2 regions of the Bacillus sp. M5A3_1b genome follow, and region 2 is predicted to be linked to the other one. Evidence: riboswitches for the same ligand, from Rfam matches in the RefSeq annotation. Region 2 holds a riboswitch; the other holds the start of a gene.
What was found. Region 2 has a riboswitch for cyclic di-AMP ahead of ACLBWW_RS21165 (hypothetical protein). Riboswitches for the same ligand answer to the same signal wherever they lie in the genome.
Positions count from the first base shown of each region.

Region 1: it holds a riboswitch for cyclic di-AMP, as region 2 does, so the genes downstream of both, ACLBWW_RS15270 (APC family permease) here and ACLBWW_RS21165 (hypothetical protein) in region 2, are expected to answer to the same signal.

Region 1 is NZ_JBKEZY010000005.1:40,842-53,172, forward strand. Features, by position in the region: gene ACLBWW_RS15220 (peptide ABC transporter substrate-binding protein) at 1-1,078, shown strand, start outside; gene ACLBWW_RS15225 (GNAT family N-acetyltransferase) at 1,130-1,660, opposite strand; gene ACLBWW_RS15230 (response regulator transcription factor) at 1,803-2,501, shown strand; gene ACLBWW_RS15235 (HAMP domain-containing sensor histidine kinase) at 2,491-3,558, shown strand; gene ACLBWW_RS15240 (peptidoglycan DD-metalloendopeptidase family protein) at 3,641-4,582, shown strand; gene ACLBWW_RS15245 (Nramp family divalent metal transporter) at 4,539-5,834, opposite strand; gene trhO (oxygen-dependent tRNA uridine(34) hydroxylase TrhO) at 6,478-7,437, shown strand; gene ACLBWW_RS15255 (hypothetical protein) at 7,606-9,081, opposite strand; gene panE (2-dehydropantoate 2-reductase) at 9,257-10,201, shown strand; gene ACLBWW_RS15265 (hypothetical protein) at 10,255-10,383, opposite strand; cyclic di-AMP (ydaO/yuaA leader) riboswitch at 10,523-10,669, shown strand; gene ACLBWW_RS15270 (APC family permease) at 10,815-12,331, shown strand, end outside.
Region 2 is NZ_JBKEZY010000007.1:277,269-289,599, forward strand. Features, by position in the region: gene kdpC (K(+)-transporting ATPase subunit C) at 1-498, opposite strand, end outside; gene kdpB (potassium-transporting ATPase subunit KdpB) at 515-2,605, opposite strand; gene kdpA (potassium-transporting ATPase subunit KdpA) at 2,619-4,286, opposite strand; gene kdpF (K(+)-transporting ATPase subunit F) at 4,306-4,386, opposite strand; gene ACLBWW_RS21155 (SipW-dependent-type signal peptide-containing protein) at 4,383-4,487, opposite strand; cyclic di-AMP (ydaO/yuaA leader) riboswitch at 4,582-4,727, opposite strand; gene ACLBWW_RS21160 (hypothetical protein) at 4,989-5,219, opposite strand; gene ACLBWW_RS21165 (hypothetical protein) at 5,234-5,620, opposite strand; cyclic di-AMP (ydaO/yuaA leader) riboswitch at 5,715-5,862, opposite strand; gene thiD (bifunctional hydroxymethylpyrimidine kinase/phosphomethylpyrimidine kinase) at 5,948-6,769, opposite strand; gene thiF (thiazole biosynthesis adenylyltransferase ThiF) at 6,776-7,795, opposite strand; gene thiG (thiazole synthase) at 7,788-8,558, opposite strand; gene thiS (sulfur carrier protein ThiS) at 8,561-8,764, opposite strand; gene thiO (glycine oxidase ThiO) at 8,780-9,889, opposite strand; gene tenI (thiazole tautomerase TenI) at 9,882-10,502, opposite strand; gene ACLBWW_RS21200 (ABC transporter substrate-binding protein) at 10,513-11,514, opposite strand; gene ACLBWW_RS21205 (ABC transporter permease) at 11,511-12,263, opposite strand; gene ACLBWW_RS21210 (ABC transporter ATP-binding protein) at 12,263-12,331, opposite strand, start outside.

The DNA of each region.
Region 1 (12,331 bases), on a different contig from region 2:
GATTTACTTGCCACAGCATGAGTCATTTTTGAAAGAACAAGGAAACAATTATGCATTGGAACCTAGTAATCTCATATATAACGGCCCATTTGTATTAGAGAAATGGAAACATGAACAAGAGTTTCAATTAAAGAAGAATGCTACATATTGGGATGAAAAGAAAGTGAAATTAGACGAGATAAACTTTCAAATTGTAAAGGATACAATGACTGCTGTTAATTTATACGAAGCTGGTAATTTGGATCGAGTGCCTATTAATTCTCAATTTGTAGACAAGTATAAAGGGAATAAGGAATTACATATGTCGAGCGATCCTGGAATTGCTATGCTACGTTTTAATGAAAAAAATAATGTGTTAGCAAATAAGAAAGTGCGTCAGGCTATTTCATTCGCGTTAAATAAAGAAGATTTCGTTGCTCACTTTATAAATAACGGGTCAAAACCTGCAAGCGGGCTTGTACCAGTTGGTCATGTAAATGAAGTGACCGGTAAAGATTTTAGAAAAGAAAACGGAGATCTTTCTTCATATGATTTGCAAAATGCGCAAAAGATTTGGGAAGAAGCGAAAAAAGAGCTTGAAGTAGAGCAAGTAAACCTCGGGTTTTTAACGTTTGAACAAGATAATGCAAAACGGATGGCAGAATATATAAAAGGTGATTTAGAAAAGAATTTGCATGGACTCGCGATACAAATTAAACAACAGCCATTTAAGCAAAAATTACAGTTAGAACAAACAGGTGATTACGATATAACTATGGCAAATTGGGGACCTGACTATAAAGACCCAATTAGTTATTTAGAGTTATTTACGACAGGGAATCCAAATAATAAAATGAATTATTCTAATGTTCATTACGATGAATTAATAAAGAAAGCGAAAACGGATTTTGTACTAGATACGGAAAACCGATGGGAAGCGTTGCGAGAAGCCGAGCAGGTATTATTAGAAGATGCTGCGGTCGCGCCGCTTTATCATATTGGCTCAGCATATGTACAAAAGGATTATGTAAAAGGAATTGAAAAGCATCAATTTGGTGGTATTTATACTTATAAGAATGCTTATATTGCTAATGAATAAATACAAAAAACCTTACTTTTTAAAAGTAAGGTTTTTTACACATGAATTCTATTAAACCGATTTTAATAAAGCGTAAAAATTCGTATCATATGGGATATCATCTTGATACATATAATTTTTTAGAACGCCTTCTTTTTCAAAGCCTAATTTTAATAGTACTTTATTGGAAGCTTCATTTTCAAGAAATACAATTGCTCCAATCCGCTTTAAATGAATCGTATGGAAACCGTATGATATAACCTCAGAAACAGCTTCAGTCGCATATCCTTTTCCCCAGTGTTCAGGCAAAAAGGCATAACTTATATTGGCTCGTTTATGCTCAGAAGACCAATCGTGAAAACCAATGGTACCGATGAGTTCTTTCGTGTCTTTTAATTCGATTCCCCATTTTATACCGCTTCTTGCATTGTAACTGAGCTTAAAGTTATGAATGATTTGTTTCACTTGATCAACATCTTGTAACGGTTTTTGGCCATAATAGCGCAGTACATTAGTATTAGAAAAGCATTGTAGTATACGTGGTGCATCTTTTTCGGTAAGTTCTCTTAAAATGAGTCGGTCGGTTTTCAATATAGGAAACATGCTTTCACTCCATTTCTTATGAAACTAGAATGTGTTGTTATTATATAATTTAGTCTGAAAATAAAGATTATTCAAGAGGGAAGTATGGTTTTAATTTATGATAAAATTAATTGTGGAATATATTTCAAAAAGAGGTTTGTATATGGAGAAAAACTCAATTTTAATTGTAGATGATGATCAAGATATTGTTCGATTTGTTAACGCGAATTTAATGCAAGAAGGTTTTAAAGTTTTAAGTGCTCATAACGGAGAAGAGGCTTTAAAAATAATAAATAATAACAGTATTCAACTTGCTATATTGGATATTATGATGCCACACATGGATGGGATAGAATTGTGTAGAAGGATTAGAGAGCAACATAGTTTACCAATTATGTTTTTAAGCGCAAAATCATCGGATGTAGATAAAGTAATAGGATTTAGTACTGGAGCAGATGATTATATTGTGAAGCCGTTTAGTACAATTGAATTTATAGCGAGAGTGAAAGCTCAATTAAGAAGGTATACATATTTCAATCAAAATGCTGTCCAAGTAATAGAAAAAAAAATAAGTATTAGAGGTTTAGAAATAGATGAAGTGTCTAGAACAGTAATGTTATACGGAGAAACAATCAATCTTACGAAAACTGAATATGATATTTTGTACTTAATGGCGGCTGCAAAGAATCGTGTGTTTACTATTGAAGAAATATATGAGAGCGTTTGGAAAGAAAGAGCCCATGAAAGTAATAATACAGTAATGGTTCATATTGCAAGATTAAGAAATAAAATTGAAGAGAATCCAAAAGAGCCGAAGTTTATTCAAAATGTTTGGGGAGTCGGATATAAAATTGAAGATTAAATCATTACAAGGCATTAGAGCTAAGTTTTTTATCGCATTCATATGTAGTATTTTGCTAGCAACTGTAAGTATAATAGCGTTTCAAATTGTAATTGGAAATATATATAGTCATGTTACTGCGTTAGAGGAAAAATATTCATTTTTATATTTTATAGTTTTTTTAATTTTTACTACAACATACTTTGCATTCATGACAAAAACAATGATGAAAAGGTTATCTGAAATTAACAAGAGTGTGAAGGAAATAAGTAATGGTAATTTTGAAATACATATACCTATTTCAAAAAATGATGAGATTGGTGAATTAGCAACGAATGTTAATAGAATGGCCAAAAGTTTAAAAGAGTCTATCGAAAATGAAAAAAAATCGCAGGAAATGAAAAATGAAATGATTAGTAATATTTCTCATGACTTACGAACACCTGTAACATCTCTAATCGGTTACGCGGACCTGTTAGGAAATCAGCTTCATTCAAATAGAGAAGAATGTGAACAGTATGTAAGTATACTAAAGCGAAAAAGTTATGAATTAAAAAATCAAGTAGATGATTTATTAGAATATTGTCAAATAAATTATAGAGAGATCGAATTACATAAAAGTGTAGTAAATATGAAATCGTTCATTGAACAAATCATGATTGATTTTGTACCACAACTAGATGATGCCGATATGAGCTTTTGTATTAATGGTGATAAGGAGTTACATGTGGAAATAGATGTAGCGCTTATGGTGAGGCTATTCGAAAATGTAATTAGTAATAGTATTATGTACGGGAAAGACGGAAAGGATATTTTAATTCAAGTTTCTAAAAAAGATATGAATGCTGAAATAGAAATTAAAAATTTTGGACAATGTATTCCGGATGAGAACCTTCCTTACGTTTTTGAGAAGTTTTATCGCGGTGAAAAATCACGTAGCTCTCATACGGGTGGAAAAGGAATGGGACTTGCAATTGCGAGAAGTATAGCAGAGCTTCATAAAGGGGATATCACTGTGTGCAGTAACGAGAAAGAAACTGTTTTCACTATCGTTTTACCGCATTATAAAGAATTGTAAGAAAGTCGTAAGTATTTCTTTTATATGTCGTAATTTTCACTTCGTATGATGTAGTACAAGGATAGGAGAGTGGGAATACAACATGTGTAAGAAATATGTATTAGTAATTTTAATTGCTATTCTAATTGCAGGTTGGAGTGTAGTTTATTTAGCTACAGGTTTTATATCAGTCATTTTTTGGTGGAGTATACAAGCTTTTAGCTTAGTATCAATCTTTATTTTGATAGGATCAGCATTACTATTTGTGTGGAAAGGCATTTTCAGAAAGCGAGTAGATAGAATATTACTCTTCATCGTTCTTTTCTCAATAATTGGAGCTTGGCCTTCAGGATGGTTTGCTAACATAGGGGGACTTGCTTACCCAGCAGATGTACATTCTATGAATCCTAAAGCAGTCGTTCGCTTTCCTTTGAATGAACGAGCATTAGTGGGCTGGGGTGGTGATCGATTAGAAACGAACTATCATGTTATAAAACCAAATGAACGATGGGCATATGATATTCTTATTCCGCCTGCTGAAGTGAAAAGTAGTAAGTTAGAGGATTATGGAATATATGGAGCGAAAGTAATGGCACCAGCTTCAGGAACAGTTGTATCAATCAATAACGATGAAAAAGATTTAGTTCCCGGATCGGATAATTTTGAGTCAATGGCGGGGAATCATATTTATTTGCAACTAGATGAATCAGAGACATTTTTGATTCTTGCCCATTTAAAAAAAGGATCAATTAAAGTGAGGGAAGGCCAACATGTAAATGAAGGAGAGGTACTTGCTCAAGTTGGTAACTCAGGAAATTCAAGTGAGCCGCATTTACATATTCATCATCAAAGGCAGGATCCATCCAAGGTGAGCATATTTCTTTCGGAAGGATTACCACTTTACTTTCGAACTGAAAAAGGTACGATAATGCCAGAAAGAGGTACATACATAAGTGGTAATGAAAAAAGGTATTCCAGTTTTATTGGAATACCTTTTCTCATTACCCTACAAATGTTTGATAAAGTAAGAAAATATTTAAAATGATAACAAGTGCAGCGATGATCCAAGCGATAAAGGTTGTTATGCGGTGATTAACGAGCGCACCCATAATTTTTTTATTGCTTGTAAACATAATAAGTGGCACTAATGCAAAAGCAATACCGAATGATAAGACGACTTGGCTCATGACTAGTGCGTAAGTTGGATTTACACCTAAAGCGATAATAACTAATGGTGGAATCATTGTAATGAAACGTCGTAAATATAACGGAATATGCATTCGAATGAAACCTTGCATAATAATATCACCTGACATTGTACCGACAGACGAGCTAGATAGTCCTGCTGATAAGAGCCCAATTCCAAATAAAGCAGCTGAGACAGGACCGACTAAAGTACTGAACTGGTTAAAAGCAACATCAAGGTCTTCAACATGTAAGCCATTTTTAAAGAATAGTGCGGCAGCAACAATTAACATACTCGCATTGATTGCTCCAGCGATAACCATTGCGATAATGATATCAATAAACTCGAAACGGAAAATTTTTTTCTTTTGTTCATCAGTTGTTCCGATCACGCGGCGTTGTGTCAATGCAGAATGTAAATAGATTGCATGTGGCATAACTGTCGCACCTAATATCCCTGCTGCAAGTAATATACTGTCTACACCTTGGAATTTTGGAATAAATAGTCCTGAAAGAAGGGGACTTAATTCTGGTTTTGCATAAAAAACTTGAATCCCAAATGCTATTACTACGATAAAAATCATCCCTGTAATAATAGCTTCTAGTGGGCGAAATCCTCTGCGTTGAAACTCAAGAATAATAAATGATCCGACTGCTGTAATTAAAGCAGCTGGTAACATCGGAATTCCAAATAATAAATACAATCCGAGTGCTGCCCCGATAAATTCCGCTAAATCTGTAGCCATAATAACGAGTTCACCTTGAATCCATAAGCCAATAGACACAGGTTTTGGAAAGTGTTCGCGAGCGATTTCAGGTAAATTATTTCCCGTAGCAATTCCTAATTTAGCTGATAAAGTTTGAATTAATACTGCCATTAAGTTAGAGGCGAATATAACCCATAATAGTAAATATCCATATTGTGAACCAGCTGCGATATTTGTAGCAAAGTTACCAGGGTCAATATAAGCTACGGATGCGATAAAAGCGGGTCCTAAAAACGGTAACAGTCTTTTCCATCCTTTCGTTTCTCCACTTAAAGCTAAGTGTGCTGATTGAACAGTTGTACTTTGAGAAGGGACTTGTTCATCTTTTGATATATCTTTATTCATAGTAGTTTTCCCCTTTGAAATGTTAACTTGATGAAATTATTGTAAGTATTCTTATTGTTTATTTCAATACATTTAAATGTATGAGATGATATTTTTATCCCGCTTTAATGGGCAGTAAGACCCCCACCTCAAAATTCAGCGAAAGCAAAGAAGTTAGGAGGGGGTCGGGCTGCCCATAAAAGTCCGATTGGTTCAACTAATAATCAGTGGGGGATGAAGAAAACCTCCACTGATTAAAGTTTCACTTTATTTGAACACAAATGTTTCCTTAGTGCAAATTATATGCCTTGCTACAATAGATGGTGTCGTGTTATAAAAAAATGGGAGTTTATGGTGTGATCACATGGGGAAACATAATGAATTAAAGGACTAATTTTGAAATTTATGTGAACATAGAGCCTATATTACAGCATATTAATTGATGGAAATGAAATTGTATGATATATAATATATTGGGATTACAACATAACCATAGTGTTTTGTGATGTAATCTTGTTTTTATTTTCGTTAACTTATAGAAAAAATTGTAAATAGAAGAAAATAGGCTAAGTACAATTTAGTATGTATTTTCTTATTATATATGTTTTGATATGAACGTTAACTTATACATGATTTTAAAATTTAGATAGGTGGTAGAAATAAATTGGCAACTACAAAACCATATAGAGTATTACTATATTACATGTACACAACAATTGAAAATCCAGAAGAATTTGCTGAACAACATTTAGAATTTTGTAAATCACTTGAGTTAAAAGGAAGAATTCTTGTAGCAAAAGAAGGTATTAACGGAACTTGTTCTGGTACTGTAGAACAAACAGAGAAATACATGGAAGCGATGAACAACGATCCACGTTTTGACGGTATCGTATTTAAAATAGATGAAGAAGAGGGGCATGCATTCAAGAAAATGCACGTGCGTCCTCGTCCAGAATTAGTTACACTTCGTCTAGAAGATGACATTAACCCACACGAAGTTACTGGTAAGTATTTAGAGCCAAAAGATTTTTATGAAGCAATGAAACAAGAAGATACAGTTATCATTGATGCACGAAATGATTATGAATTTGATTTAGGTCACTTCAAAGGCGCAATTAAACCTGATATCGAATCATTCCGTGAATTACCAGATTGGATTCGCGAAAATAAAGAAGTACTTGAAGGCAAAAAGATTTTAACTTATTGTACAGGCGGAATTCGTTGTGAGAAGTTTTCTGGTTGGTTAGTTCGTGAAGGTTACGAAGATGTAGGTCAGCTTCACGGCGGTATTGTAACGTACGGAAAAGACCCAGAAGTACAAGGTGAGCTTTGGGATGGACAATGTTACGTGTTCGATGAGCGTATCTCTGTACCAGTAAACCAAAAAGAGCATGTTATCGTTGGTAAAGACCACTTTACAGGTGAACCTTGTGAGCGCTATGTAAACTGTGCAAATCCAGAATGTAATAAGAAAATTTTATGTTCTGAAGAAAACGAAGCGAAACATTTACGTGCATGTTCTCATGAATGTCGTGTACACCCACGTAATCGTTATATCGTTCAACACGAATTATCTGAAGAGCAAGTAGCTGCTGCATTAGAGAAAATCGAAGCAGGGAAGTAAGCTAAATTATTGTAATAAAAAAGTACTCCAAATTTTATTTTGGAGTACTTTTTTTACTATGTGTTTTTTATCAGTTTTTGTCGGTAAGTCGATATATCTTAAAAATCGCTGATAAAAATTTCATTCACTGAAATGCTCTACGTATTTGTAATTTGAAAATCACCCTTTTTAATGTTTATCATCTTTCTCTTTAACAGCAGAAAGTACAGTTTGTTTTACCCATGATTTTCTTCGTTTATATTGTAGACTCCATTGGTATAAACTTTGCGCACCTAAAATAAGTGAAATGACTATGCCGCTAATTGCTATTAAAAGCGCGAAAAATTCAAGTGGCGACGAGATTTTGTTTGAATCGGTGTTTCTTAAAAGATCAATCATAGTAAACCCTAACATTTGGCCTACTACAGAGTAGAGCGTTAAAATTAATAATAATAGACTATCTTTTTTAGAGGCGACATTTTCTTGATATTTAAACAAACTGTCAAGATTTTGTTTTGCATTCGAGTATAGTACCTCAATATTAAATAGTTTTCTTAAGCGGAAGAAAATATCTTCACTCTGTGATTGGGATACTAACTCTAAAGAAAAGTAATTTGCTGTAAATGAATTGATTGAATAAATTAATTGCTCTATTTCATTTGTATCTTGTTCAATGTTTAGTTCAGCATAAGCGTTGGCCATCTTTAATAAAACAACTTTATGAAATAAGTTTAATAATAAAGCGTAATAAAACTCCCCGTACATTTGACTAGCAAGTTTAGCGATTGCTTGTTCACCTTCATTTGTTATACATGTAAAAATATGTTCTTCCATAACAAAGTAGCGATTAGGAGCCCATCTTTGATAAGAATGTTTTATTAAATAATCTTGAATATAAGGAACATTATTTGCGCTAATATACGGCTTACCATCGTCTGTTAATCCGGAAAGGCTGGAAGTACGATAAACATCCACTTTATTCAGGTCCATATCTTCTTTTATAGATAATAACGTTTGTACATACATTCTTTGGTCTTCAAAGAAAGGAAAGGTTTGAAAGTAAGAGCTCCGCAATCTCTTTTTCTCAAAGAAGTCTGTTACACCATGAAATAAATCACCGAATATAAGTTTTTCCACTTGTGAGTATTGTTTTCCGTTACATTCAATACAAATAGTCTCGTTTGTATCATTCTTAGTCTCGAGTACACGGAAGCGGGCGGCGAATTCGATTGCTTCTGATAATGTCATGTTTGGAGCGGTTTCTACTTCTGTCCGAATTGTTAAGAAGCCAAGCTCATACGGGCAAAGTGTTACATCAATAGAATGAATCTTGAATGGAACAGAAATCAAATTTGTTGTTAAATGTCCAGTTAAGTTAAGGTCTTTAGAATAGCGTTGTAATCCTTTTTGATGCTCTGAGTGAGGAAATAGAATTTTATTTGTAAATGAAAGATAGTACGCTTCCATATTTTGATGTGAAACTTGAAACTTTCCGTAGTATGTATTTTCATTTTCAAGATGATCGAGTCGAAAAGGGCGGAAATCATTTTTCTGTAAGAAAGGGAACATATTTTGTTCATATCCGGTTTTAAAAGAAAAAGGGAATATAAATTGAAATATAGCTGTTGTTACATCTTTTTCCTCGATTGTTTGTATTGCCTCCATTTACATTGTTTCCTTTCCATATATGCTATAAAAACAACATACCCAAATTTATTTGAAAATAACCACTGTTTTATACTCGATTAAGAATGAAAATTCAGCTTATTTAGTAGGGGACATGTATAATGTTATGTATATTAAATATTATAAAATTGTATTTTGAAAAGGGGGATGTTGTATGCGTATTTTAGTATTAGGAGCTGGTGGCGTCGGAGGCTTTTTTGGAGGTCGATTAGTCGAAAAAGGAGAAGATGTTACGTTTCTTGTCCGCAGTAAAAGAAAACAGCAATTAGAGGAAAAGGGACTTGTTATTCGTAGTGTTAACGGGGATTTTTCCTTCCAACCGAAATTAATAACGAAAGAAGATCGAACTTCTCCATTTGACGTTATTTTATTTTCAACAAAAGCGTATCACTTAAACGAGGCGATTCAAGATTTGAAGCCGTTTGTAGGTGAAAATACTGTCATCATTCCACTGTTAAATGGTATTGCTCATTTATCACTATTACAAAAAGAATTCGGCGTGGAAAAAGTAATTGGCGGTTTATGCTTTATCGAGACGACGTTAAACGATCAAGGAGAGATTGTACAAACGAGTGTTGCCAACAGACTTGTCTTTGGAGAAATGAAGTCTCAAGATTCAGAGAGAATAAAGCATATTTCTAAAGCATTTGCAGGTACGAAATCTAGTTTTGTTTTAAGTGAAAATATTATGCAAGATATGTGGCATAAATATTTATTTATTACTGTAATGTCGGGTGTGACGACATTAATGCGTGCACCGATAGGACCGATTCGCGAAAGTGAAGGTGGACGCGATTTTATCCAAAACTTATTTGAAGAATGTGTGCAAATCATGAGATCTATGAAAGCTCCAGTTAAGGATGGAATTGCCCAAGAACATATGAAAACAATCGATAAAATTTCGTATGATATGAAGTCATCGATGCAGCGTGATATGGAAAAAGGTTCGTTCATTGAAGGCGAGCACTTACAAGGATACTTACTAGATGTAGCGGAACAATTTTCTATAGAAGCACCATTATTAGGGGCAGTATATCAAAATTTGAAAGTGTATGAAGAAATGACCTTTCACAGATCAGCAATACAATTGGATGTATGAAAAATAAAAAAGAAAGCAATATATAAGTGTATTGCTTTCTTTTTTATGACAAATTATTTATTTCTTTTCGTTCTATCTGTCAAATTTATTTCCTGTTCACGTTTACCGTATAATTGATTAATTTCATTTGCTAATGCATCTAAATAGGAATCGGAAAAAATAGGCTTCTTTTCTTTAGACATATGAGTCTCCTTTATCGATTTTTTAGTATTCATTATGTATATTTACCAGCGGATTATGCGCAATCATTTAAATTTTTTCTTTTTAAAAATTTTTGTTTACATTTTGAAAATAAAGGAGTATTATAATCCACAGTTTCAATTTTCTAAATCGCTGAAACCGCATGGTGCGGGGGACCCGTTCTTATGGATTAGTACTTAATCCAATGGGGTGAATCCTTGAAAAAGGTAGGGCTACTCATAGGCCCGAATCCGACAGCTAACCTCGTAAGCGTTATATTGAGAAGGAAGGTGGAGCTTGTGCGACAAAAAAAAATAATGTCTACAAGTCTATTTCGTTATGGCTTGTAGACATTTTTTGTTTTCTGAAGAAATCGTTTACCCGCTGTAACTAGCAGAAAAGTTCGTACAAAATTATTGGAGAGTGGACAGCAGTGGTTTCATCAATCAAAAGGTTTTTAATTGGAAGGCCGTTAAAATCAACTGAGTTAGGAGAGCAAAAGCTTAATAAAACGAAGGCGTTAGCTATTTTATCTTCTGACGCATTGTCATCGGTTGCATACGGACCAGAGCAAATATTAATCGCACTAGCAGGCCTAGGAGCAGTAGCTTATTGGTATTCTATTCCTATCGCTGTTGGGGTATTAGTATTATTGACAGCCCTTATTTTATCTTATCGACAAATTATTTTTGCTTATCCGCACGGCGGTGGCGCATACGTAGTATCAAAAGAAAATTTAGGGATGAATCCAGGGCTAATAGCTGGAGGATCTTTATTAGTTGATTATATTTTAACTGTTGCAGTAAGTGTATCAGCAGGTACAGATGCGCTTACATCAGCTTTCCCTAGTTTACATGCACATAATGTAATCATTGCGATTATATTTGTTATATTGATTACTATTTTAAATTTAAGAGGGGTAACGGAATCAGCTTCCGTTTTAGCATATCCTGTTTATTTATTCGTTTTAGCACTCTTTATATTAATTGGTGTAGGTATTTATAATATTATAACTGGTCAAGTTTCACCGACATTACATTCACCGATTGGAACACCAGTTGCAGGAATTAGTTTATTTTTACTGTTACGAGCATTTGCTTCAGGAAGCTCTGCTTTAACGGGTGTTGAGGCAATATCTAACGCAATTCCAAACTTTAAGGATCCTGCACCTAACAATGCAGCGAAAACATTGCTCGCAATGGGGGCATTACTTGCAGTTTTATTTTCAGGAATTGTTTTCTTAGCTTATTATTACGGAATTAATCCAAGTAAGGAAGTAACAGTTGTTTCACAAATTGCTGAACAAACTTTTGGACGTAATTTCATGTACTATTTTATACAGGGTACAACTGCTTTAATATTAATTCTTGCTGCTAACACAGGGTATTCTGCATTCCCGCTATTAGCAGTTAACCTTGCAAAAGACAAATTCATACCGAGAATGTTTACGATTAGAGGAGACCGCCTAGGTTACTCAAACGGTATTATTATACTTGGAATTGCTTCGATTATTTTAATTGTAGCTTTCCAAGGGCAAACAGAACATTTAATTCCGTTATATGCAGTAGGTGTATTTATTCCGTTTACACTCTCTCAAACGGGGATGGTATTAAAATGGCTTCGTGACAAACCTGAAGGATGGGCTTTGAGATTAACGGTCAATTTAGTTGGTGCAGTCATTAGTTTTATTGTAATGAGTATGTTCTTTTTAACTAAGTTCGCACAAGTTTGGTCAATCCTTATTTTCTTACCTGCCATCATCTTCTTGTTCCATAGAATTAAGAAGCATTACGATGCAGTGGGTGATCAATTAAGTTTAAAAACTTGTGAGCCACTTGTTCCAATTGAGGGAAATGTAATTGTTGTTCCTGTAGCTGGTATGACGCATGTAGTAGAAAATTCATTGAACTATGCGAAGGCTCTTTCGGCAGATCAAGTTATTGCTGTATA
Region 2 (12,331 bases):
CGTTTGATCTTTAATCAACTGATTTAACGTTTCTTTCGGAATATTCGTTATTTTCGAGATACGGTCCACCTGTACCGAAGCTGCCTGTGGGCTAATGTCAGGATCAAGCCCTGAACCTGAATTCGTCACTAAATCGATCGGTACTTCTGTCACTGGAACGCTCGGATTTTGTTTCTTCCACTCTTCCATACTTTTTTCTACTCGTTTCTCTAAATCTGGATTAGACGGTGCATAGTTATTTGAACCAGATGCTTCTGCCTTATATTCAATACTTGAAACACGCCCATGAAAATAACGTGGGTCTGTGAAATTTTGACCGATTAATGTAGAACCAATCACTTCGTTTTTATCATTATATATTAGACTTCCATCCGCATTATCCTTCATTACCGCTTGTGCAATACCAGTTACAATAAGCGGGTATACAAGGCCGCACAACACTAAAAATGTAAAAGTAATACGGATGATTGGTGATAGTATACTTTGTTTCTTCTCCATCTTTTTCCCCTCTTCCTTATATGAACAAACCGACAATTATATCAATTACTTTAATTCCAATGAACGGTACAATAACCCCGCCAAGTCCATAAATAAGTAGGTTTCGGCTAAGTAGTGCATTCGAACTCATCGGTTTATATGCGATACCTTTCATCGCTAATGGAATAAGTAACGGAATAATAACTGCATTAAATATTAATGCTGATAAAATCGCTGACAGCGGTGATGTTAGTTTCATAATGTTTAATGCTTCCATTTGCGGAATCGCAAGTGTAAACATTGCTGGAATAATTGCAAAATATTTTGCGATATCATTCGCAATACTAAACGTCGTTAACGCACCACGCGTCATTAACAATTGCTTACCAATCCCTACAACCTCAATAATTTTTGTCGGGTTCGAATCTAAATCAATCATATTCGCTGCTTCTTTCGCAGCTGTCGTACCACTATTCATCGCTAATCCAACGTCAGCCTGCGCTAATGCCGGCGCATCATTTGTACCATCACCCGTCATCGCTACAAGTTTCCCTTTATCTTGCTCTGCTTTAATAACCGCAATTTTATCTTCTGGCTTACACTCAGCAACAAACTCATCTACCCCTGCTTCTTTTGCAATCGTTGCTGCTGTTAACGGGTTATCACCTGTACACATAACCGTTTTAATCCCCATTTGACGCAATTGCTCAAAACGCTCACGCATACCTGGCTTTACTGTATCCTTTAAATAAATTAAACCGTAAATACGATTATCCACTGCAACTACAAGTGGTGTCCCGCCCTCTTTGGAAATGAAATCCGCTTTTTGATTTACATCTTTTGGAATTATTCCACCTTGGGATTGAACCCATTCAATCACGCTACCTACAGCACCTTTTCTCACTTTCGTTCCGTCCTGTAAATCGACACCACTCATTCTCGTTTCTGCTTTAAACGGAACAAACTCACCTTGTTCTGCAATTTCTCGATTATATGATATAGATTTCATTTTTACATATTCTATAACTGATCGACCTTCTGGTGTTTCATCTAAAACTGAACTAATCGCAGCCCATTTTCCTACTTGCTCAATCGTTTCATTTCCTACAGGAAGCAATGTATGAGCCATTCGGTTCCCGAAAGTAATCGTACCTGTTTTATCTAAAATGATTGTATTAATATCACCCGCAGCTTCTACTGCTTTACCCGACATCGCTAACACATTGAACTTTGTCACGCGATCCATCCCGGCAATACCAATTGCTGATAATAAACCACCAATTGTCGTTGGAATTAAACAAACTAACAACGCTACAAGTACAGCTGTATCAATTTGAAACCCTAAATAGTTTGTAAAAATCGGCAACGTCACAACAACGATTAAGAAAATAAGCGTTAAACTCGTTAATACTGTATTTAAAGCAATCTCATTCGGCGTTTTTTGACGAGCAGCTCCTTCTACTAACGAAATCATTTTATCAATAAATGATTCACCAGGATTACTCGTAATGACAATTGTAATCTCATCACTGACGACCATCGTCCCGCCTGTTACGGAACAAAAATCGCCGCCCGCTTCTTTTATTACAGGAGCTGATTCCCCTGTAATCGCAGATTCATCAACAGACGCTAATCCTTTAATTACTTCCCCATCACTCGGAATCATTTCTCCTTGTTTTACAATAACAACGTCATCTTTTCTCAGATCAGTTGCTGAAACTTGAACAATTTCTCCATTTTCTTTTACAACATTTGCAAACACATCTTTCTTCGACTGTTTTAAAGAATCGGCTTGCGCTTTACCGCGACCTTCTGCTAATGCTTCTGCAAAATTCGCAAATAAAACTGTAAATAATAGAATAAGAGAAACTGTTATATTAAACCATCCTGGTACACTACTAGAACTGCTTGGAAGAAAAGATAAAATGAACGTAATGATAAACCCAATTTCCACAACGAACATAATCGGATTCTTTATCATGACTTTCGGATTCAATTTCGCAATGGATTGCTTCATCGCATGTGTTACGATATCACGATCCATCGTTTTCGCTTGTCTAACCTCATCTTCTACAGCATGTATTTGTGAATCATTTACTCTCTTTTCTTTTACTACTACCGGTCTCATCATTTACCCTCCATTACTTCAATGTAAGAAATTCTGCAATTGGGCCGAGTACTAACATCGGGAAGAATGTTAATGCACCGACAATTACAATTGTTCCGATGAAAATGCCGCCAAATAAACTATTATCCGTACGGAACGTTCCGACTGTTTCTGGTACTACCGTCTTTTCTTTCAATGAAGCTGCAACAGCTAGCATCGTAATTAAACTGAAATAGCGCCCTAAAAACATAACTAAGCCAGTTGTAATATTCCAAAACGGTGTATTATCCGCTAACCCTTCAAATCCAGATCCGTTATTCGCAGCTGACGATGTGTATTCATATACCACTTGCGTTAAACCGTGGAAACCAGAATGAGAAATGGCATCCGTTCCTAAACTTGTTGAAAGAGCTAATGCTGAAAACCCTAAAATAAGCAGTGGATGAAATAGTATCGTTACCGCAATTAATTTCATTTCCTTACCTTCAATTTTCTTACCTAAAAACTCTGGTGTCCGTCCAACCATCAATCCAGATATAAAGACTGCGATAATCGCATACATAATAATGTTCACAAAACCTGCCCCAACGCCGCCATACACTGTATTTAACATCATATTTACGAGTGGTACTAACCCGCCAATTGGTGTTAACGTATCATGCATCGTATTAACGGCTCCTGTTTCAGCAGCTGTCGTCACTGTTGCGTATAGGGAAGAAAATACTGTTCCAAATCGTACTTCTTTTCCTTCTGTACTCCCTTGTACATGTTCGATGCCCATTCCATTTAACGCTGGATTCCCATGTAATTCAGATGTAGTAATCGTTATAAATCCTAGTAAAAACACCATGAATAGTGATACGAAAAGGATACGACCTTGTTTTTTATTTCCTACCATTCGTCCGTACGTAAATGGAAGTGCTGTTGGCAATAACATCATAAGCATCATTTGTAAAATATTACTCATTTGCCCTGGATTTTCGAAAGGATGTGTAGAGTTTGCTCCGAAAAATCCACCGCCGTTATTTCCGAGTTCCTTAATGGACACGAATGATGCAACAGGCCCACGTAATATACTTTGCTTTGCCCCATCGATTGTTTGTGCTGTAACGGCCCCGTCTAACGTTTGTGGTACACCAAGTGCGACAAAGACTAGTGCCGCAATAAATGCGATAGGAAGAAATACTCTCGTTAGTGCTCTCGTAAAATCAACGAAAAAGTTACCGAGTTCCTTCCCAGCAAGCCCTCTTATAAACGCCATTACAAGTGCTAACGTCGTTGCTGGTGCTGCAAACATTAAAAATGTAATTCCGATTAATTGTGATAAATAAGATAAACCATTTTCACCGCTATAATGCTGTAAGTTTGTATCAGCCATAAAACTAATTGCTGTATTAAAAGCAAGCGTAGGCTCCATCCCTTCAATGTGTGCTGGATTTAATGGCAATACTCCTTGTAGTCTGAAAATGAAATATACGACAACAATCATAAATCCATTTAATAAAACTAATGACAATGCGTACTGTTTCCACGTTTGATTGTATTCTTTTACACCCGTAATTTTAAAAATAAGTTTTTCAAAAGGCCCGAATACTTTATCTAACTTTTTACTACCTTGAAAGGCTTTCTCTAAATAAATCCCCATTGGCTTTGCCACAAGAATAAACAACAGCATGGTAATAACAACTGCGACCCAAATCATAATGAATGATTCCCCCTAATTAAAACTTTTCTGGATTTAATAATGCATACACTAAGTACACCGTAATTGCTGCAACAATAGCCGATAAGGCAACCGTCATGATTGCTTCCCTTCTTTCACAACTTTATCTGACCAACTTGCAAGACTTACCATCGATGCAACTAACACAACAAAAATCCCGATCATTACAACATCTAACATAGCCACTCCTCTTTTCTGTAAAAATTTACCATCTAATTATCAAAAAAAGAACACTAAGCTCTACTTAGTGTTCGAAATGAACAACACAAAGTAAACCTCCTCTCTAAACGCTTACGAGGTTAGCTGTCGGATTCGGGCCTAAAGAGTAGCCCTACTTTCAAAACTGAAAGATTCACCCCAAGTGACGATGCACAAAATTGGTTCCCCCGCTCCATTTCTGGAACTCAGCGATTTTAGGTTTTTTTGGAAATTTTATGAATAATCTATGAGAGTAAATATACTCCTCTATATTTCACTTGTAAAGAGGCAAATTACTGAAAATAAGAAAATATCCATCTATTTAAACGCTTACATTGAGTATTATTAATATTCTTTCATCTATTTTCTCGTCTTTTCTTTCTTTTTCACAGAAATGATCTTTTAAATACGAAATAAAAAGAGCGAATGACATGAAGTGCATAGCTTGTTGCACTTCGCATTCGCTCTTTTTTCACTCACTATTTATTCCCCTCGTAAAAAAGCACGTAAATTTCTCCCACGAATATAAACTTGTGTCAATTCTGCATGTAGCTGCTCATATTCGATAACATCTGTTTTTAAATATAAAGCATCTTTCGATGGCAATATGATATAGGGCCTTGGAAAAATGGGATCAAGCACCACCAATTCTTGAACTCGCTCTACTGATACCGCCCAACGATTTGCTATATCTCCTAGTAACAACACCTTCATCTTTTTCCCCCGCCCTATTCAAAAAATAAAAAAGAAATATTATCACAATTCGTAAACACGACAAATGTAGCTCCAATTGTTTCATAGAGCCTCGCTGGATATCGTTTATTCCTTGTAACAACAGTAATAGGTGCTTGAAAAGAAAAGTGAATGTGTTCTGTGAAGAAACTAATGATTGGAAGCTCATCCCCTAGTAAAATCACCTTCTTAATACACTCACAAATACTAGTAAAATCTTGCGCCTTACTACAGCTATAAGTCCAATCAAACCCACAATTCCTAACTTCAGCAGCTATCTCTTCATTTGCTGTAAAAATAATTAACTCATGTTGAAATGCTACTAAATCTCTTAAACTATTTACCTTGCTTTCTTCCCCAACACAAATAAGTGTTAGTTCCATGTACCTCATCCTCCTTAGCATAAAAGAAATCCAACATAGATTGATATTCTCCCTATACTAATCAGATCGATGAAGTGATGTATCCATCATGGCACCGTCCTCTCTCAAGACGCTTACGAAGTTAGCTGTCGGATTCGGACTTTGAGAGTAGCCCTACTTTCAAAATTGAAAGATTCACCCCGAGTGACACTGCACAAATTGGTTCCTCCGCTCCACATAATTGGACTCAGCGTATTACAAAAAATATATTCTGGCTGATATATTACTCCTGTAATTGGAAAAAGTAAATAGAAAAAAAGCCAGTTACAAAACTGACTTTCCACTTACTTATACACGCGTTTTATTCACTTTATATGCAAAATGATTCGTCGGCCCATGACCACTTCCAATATTCAAAGGCTCTTCAATTGCTATACTAATAAATCGTTTAGCTTCTTGAACTGCCTGTTCAATCGAGTATCCTTTCGCAAGTCCTGCTGTAACCGCTGAAGCAAATGTACACCCGCTTCCATGCGTTTGCTTTGAAGGAATTCGTTCACTTCTAAATTCAATAAACGTTTTCCCATCAAAGAGTAAATCAATTACTTCATTACCTTGATACTCTGCATGGCCGCCCTTCATAAGCACGTATTTCGCACCTAATTCATGCAATACTTTCGCAGCTTCCTTACTATCTTCAACATTATGAATTTCCATCCCAGTTAACACTTCTGCTTCAGGAACATTCGGCGTTACAACTGTTGCTACTGGTAATAAATGTTCTTTTAATGCTTGTACTGCTTCTTGTTGTAATAATGATGCACCGCCCTTGGCAATCATAACAGGATCTAGTACAATATTATTCCACCCAAACGTATTAATATGTTCTGCTACAATTTGAATAATTTCACTGCTAAATAACATTCCTAGTTTCACAGCATCTGGTGTTAAATCCGTACCAATTGAATTCAGCTGTTCCGTAATACCTTCTAACGGAACTGGATACACTCCTTGAACTCCAAGCGTATTTTGAGCAGTAATTGCCGTAATAGCCGTCATCCCATACACACCAAGCTCTTGGAAGGTTTTTAAATCTGCTTGAATGCCGGCACCGCCTCCACTATCAGATCCTGCAATCGTTAAAGCTTTATTCACTTTCATCCCACTCATCCTTTTCTATCCAAAATAGCGATGATAAATTGTTTTTGCTTCGCTTATATCTTTCGTTCCATGTACAAGTACCCGGCCATCTTTAAAAGCAACTAATCTCTTTTCCTCCACAGAAAATGATAATAAATATGGATTTACATTCAAATCATTCACACGATCTTTCAGCAACTCTTTATATCGTTCAAAATCCATTTCTTCTTTATGAGGTGGTCTAATTTGAACTGTATTTCTCCCGCATAAAACCGCTGTTTTCGATGTATTTTCTTTATTTAAATACGGGTATATTGCATTCTCTCCGCACGAAGGACAATTATGCTTACGAAGCTTTTGCACATTCATACATGAGTATTCATTCTTCCATACATCAAACGACACAAGTCCATCTCGAATTGATTCGTAATCTTCCACTAACAGTTTAAGAGCTTCCGTTACTTGATGAGAAACGACGAGAGATACAGCAGGAGATATAATGCCCGCTGTATCACATGTCGCCCCGCCAAGCGGAATCGATTGTAATAAACAAGATAAACATGGCGTTTTACTAGGAAGAATTGTGTAAGAAAGGCCGTAACTCCCTACACATGCTCCGTAAATCCATGGAATGGAATACTTTTGTGCTATATCATTCACAATAAAACGCGTTTCGAAATTATCAGTTGCGTCAATAATTACATCAACCTTTGTCACGAGTTCTTCTAATTCCTCAGCTGTTACATCTTGAACGAGAGCTTCTACTCTTACTTCACTATTAATTTCTTCTAGACGCTTCTTTGCCGCTACAGCCTTCGGTAGATTATTCTCTACATCGCTCTCTGCATACAATTGTTGCCTGTGTAAATTACTCCAATCGACATAATCTCGGTCAACAATCGTTACTGTGCCAACACCTGCTCTTACAAACATCTCTGCATTTGCACTACCTAATGCACCTGCCCCGATAATGAGTACATGCTTTTCTCTTATCTTTCGTTGCCCCTCTTCTCCAATTGGAGAAAATAATTCTTGGCGAGAATATCGATTATTCAACTACGCTCATTCCTTCTAAAGGACTACTTGCTGTTGCACAACGTTTACGTGCAATACGCCCCGCTTCAAATCCTAATCGTCCTGCTTCAATACTTAACTTCATTGCTTGTGCCATTTTTATTGGATCTTTTGCTCCCGATACAGCAGTATTTAATAACACACCATCCGCTCCTAATTCCATCGCAAATGCCGCATCAGCTGGACTACCGATACCAGCGTCAACGATAACTGGTACTGTCGCTTGTTCAATAATGAAGCTTAAATTTAACGGATTTACAATACCAAGTCCTGAACCGATTGGTGATGCTCCTGGCATAATTGCATGTACACCTAGTTCTTGTAATTTACGTGCTAATACAACATCATCAGATGTGTAAGGAAGTACGATAAATCCTTCTTCTAGTAACATTTCAGATGCCTTTAACGTTTCTACTGGATCAGGTAATAACGTTCTATCATCACCAATAACTTCTACTTTGATCATATCGCAAAGCCCCGAAGCTTTTGCTAATTTTGCAATACGGACAGCTTCTTCAGCATTTTTTGCTCCAGCTGTATTCGGCAATAACTTATATTTTTTCACATCAAGTTTCTCTAATAAATTAGGCTGCTTTGCATCAAATATATCCATACGACGTACTGCGAACGTTAAAACCTCAGCTTCAGATACATCAATTGCCTTTTGCTGTACATCAAAATCAGGGAATTTTCCTGTTCCTAATAAAAGTCTAGAATGAAATGAAAATGGTCCAATGTTTAACATAATCAACCGCCTCCTACGAAAGTTACAATCTCAATTTGGTCTCCATCAAAAACAGATGTATCTGTATGATCATTTTTTTGTAAAATATCTTTATTACGCTCTACTACTACAATTCTGTTATCTAACTCTAAATGTGTAAGTAGCTCAGCCACTGTTTTTACACTCTCTGGCACTTCCATTTGATTACCATTAATTTTTAAATTCAAACTTCCATCCCCTTTCTAAACCGGTTTAGAAAGCAATGAATCTAGCAAGTGATTCTCCTGCTTTCCTTCTATTAAATCAGCTATATACTGACCAGAAACCGGGCTTAATAAAATGCCATTTCGATAATGTCCAGTACAAGCATATAAACCTTTTATTTCTTCATGCTCTCCCATATAAGGAGCTTCGTGATTTGATTGTGGCCTTAATCCTGCCCATGTGCTTTCCCACTCTGCTTCTTTTAAAGCTGGCAATATTGTATAAGCACGCTCTAATATAGAAGTAATACTTTCTGGTTGCACTGTTTTATTAAACGTATGAGGCTTCATCGTTGCTCCAATTACGTAACGTCCACCACGCTTTGGGGCAATGTAAAATCTTTCTTGGAAAATAGGCGCCTTTAAAAGTGGTTTTCTACTTCTTACCGCTACTACTTCTCCTTTAACTGGATATGTACCCCATTCGCGGTGAAAATAACCTAGTAACTTCGTGCTCCATGAACCACCCGCAATCACAACTTTCTCGCATGCTATAATACCTTCGCTCGTCACAATCCCTGTCACTTTATTATTTTCAATACGAATATCGAACACTTCTGTCTGTTCATATATATCAGCACCCGAAATTGATGCGGAATGTGCGAATGCTTTCGTAAGCTCTGGTGCAATAACATGACCATCTTTTGGATAATATACAGCACCTATAATTGACTCAGATAGACACGGCTCTTTCTCTCGTAAAAGGTCTCCCGTTAGAAAGTAAGAATCTTCACCTGTTTTCTGCTGCCAATCCATAATGTGAAGAATTCTTTCCTTCTCATCTTCATTTTGGGCAATGCGATAAATGCCCTTCTCTTCATACCCAATATCGATGCCTGTTTTTTCACGTAAAACTGCTGCAAGTTGTGGAAATATAACACGGCTTTCTCTCGCAAGTTCAAATAGTGGGTCATATGCATCCCATTCCGCCTGAACCCCAAGTAAACCAGCGGCTGCTTTCGAGGCTTCAGATGCAATTCTTTGCTTCTCTATAATCGCTACTTTATGTCCTCTTTCTGCTAGAAAATGTGCAACTGAACTACCGATTACACCACCGCCAATTATCGCTACATCATACTTCTTACACATGTTTTTCCGCCCACTTTCTTATTGATTCCTTATAAGATTTCGCTTTGCTATACGGGTTACTACTACTTATAATCCCAGACATAACAGCAATACCACTGACACCGTTAGTAAGAACATCCCCTGTGTTTTCCGTGGTGATTCCTCCAATTGCTGTAATCGGTATGGATAAACACTTTGCAATGTCTGAAACTTCTTCAAGCCCTCTCGCTGGCACACCTTTTTTACAATCTGTCGGAAATACATGACCATAGACGAGTGAATCCGCTCCATTCTTAAATGCATCGATTGCCTCTTCTAAAGAATGTACAGAATAGCCGACATGCAAATAAGAAAACTTTTCTTTCACTGACCTTACATTTGCGCTTCGATATCCTAGCTGCACGCGCGGAATGTTTAATAAAATAGCGATATCAATTCGATCATTTATCACTATTTTTGATGCCGGAAAGCCTTTCTTCAAAAGACTTTCCACACCTTCATACAAATCCTTCGTACTTTTCTCACGCTCACGAATATGCAAATAGTCAATCTCACTTTCAATTTGCATCGCTACATTCACTAACTCTTCGAATGACATGTGACCATTTGAGATTACATGAAGCTCATTTTTCATATTCATTCGCCTACTTTAAAATATTTTCGAATAACTCATCGGCCGGAACGATTTCTTTCGTCATTCCTTTATCTTTCAGCCATTTATTTTGTTTCTCCCATGACTCTTTTGAATCCGATAAGAATGGTTCATCTTTCGTTTCCATCTTCTCTAATAAAATTTTCATACTTTCTTTTTCAACTTCTGGTACAAGCGGGAAGTTTTCTTTTTCTTGATGATTTAATAAAATATTTAATGCTTCATCCGGATTTTTCTTCATGAAATCATAGCCTTTTTTCGTACCACGTAAGAAGGCTTGCAACGCTTCTTTATCTTTTTTCAACGTTTTATCACCTGTTACAAATACAAGCTCATGATAGTTTGGTACACCGTAATCAGCTGGATTAAAGTATGCTGGTTCATGACCTTCATGACGCATAACAGGTACTTCATGGTTAATATATGCCCCTGTTACCGCATCCACTTTTTTCGTAATTAGTGCCGGTACTAAATCAAAGCCAACATCGACTATTTTCACTGTCTCTGGATTACCACCAGCTTCTTTTACCATCGTTTTTAAATACATCTCACTTAAAGGTGTTCCAGAATAGCCAACTGTTTTCCCCTCTAAATCTTTTGGCGATTGAATGCCTGCTGATTTCAGCGATACAACATGATTTAATGGTGAACGTACGACAGCTCCAATTGATTTCACTGGAATTTGTTCATTTGCTTTTGCCATGACAACGTCTGGCTGATAATATAAGCCAACCGTTACTTTCCCTGCAGCTGCTAAAGTTAATGGATCAGTCGGATTGGAAGGGAATTTAATATTCACCTTTACTCCTTCTTCTTTAAAGTAGCCTTTTTCAATCGCCGCATAAATAAAGCTATGTACCGCATTTGGGTACCAATCAAGCATGACCGTTATTTCTTTTTCTTTTTTATTCTTATCTGATACAGAATTACTAGAACATCCAGTAATCATTGCAACGAATAATGTCAACACAAAGATGCGTTTTAAAAATTTCATGAATACTTCCTCCAACTAATAAATTTCTTTTCTAATACTGAGATAAGTATGACGAAGAAAATAGCTAATAATGATAACAATACAATGGGTGCAAATACACCTGCTCCGTCTAACTGCGTCATCATTCTTTTACTGAAATAACCAAGCCCAGCTTGTGCACCGAGCCATTCACCGATTGCTGCCCCAATTACACTAAGCGGAACTGCAATTTTTAAAGCTGAGAAAAAATAAGGAAGAGCAGACGGCAATTTTAATTTAAGAAAAACATCTTTTTTCGTTGCCCCATACGTAACTAATAGCTCCTCCCATTCTTTTTTCGTACTGCGTAGTCCATCATACGTATTGATCGCAATTGGGAAAAACGTAATTAAAACAGTAACAACAACCTTACTCCAGATCGTATATCCAAACCATAAAACGAAGAGCGGAGCAAGCGCTGTAATCGGAATCGTTTGTGAGGCAACTAATAGTGGATAAAATGCTCTCTCCATCCAATTACTCGCATTCATTAACATCGCTAGCCCTACCCCAAGTACGATAGAAATAGCCACCCCTATTAAAACGACCGATAAGGTTGCCGGCAAATGAACTGTAAATAATATATCTTTTAGTTTCCAGATCTTCATCACAATTGCAGACGGTGACGGTAAAATGTACATTTCGTCTACAATTCTTGCGCCAATTTCCCACATGACAAGTAAAATACTAGAAAGTGTAAGGGCAGGTAATAGCTCCTTCAACCGGTTCATCATACGAGTACCTGCCTTTGTAACATACTAAGAAGCTCATCTTTAAGCGCTAACACTTCAGGCTTATA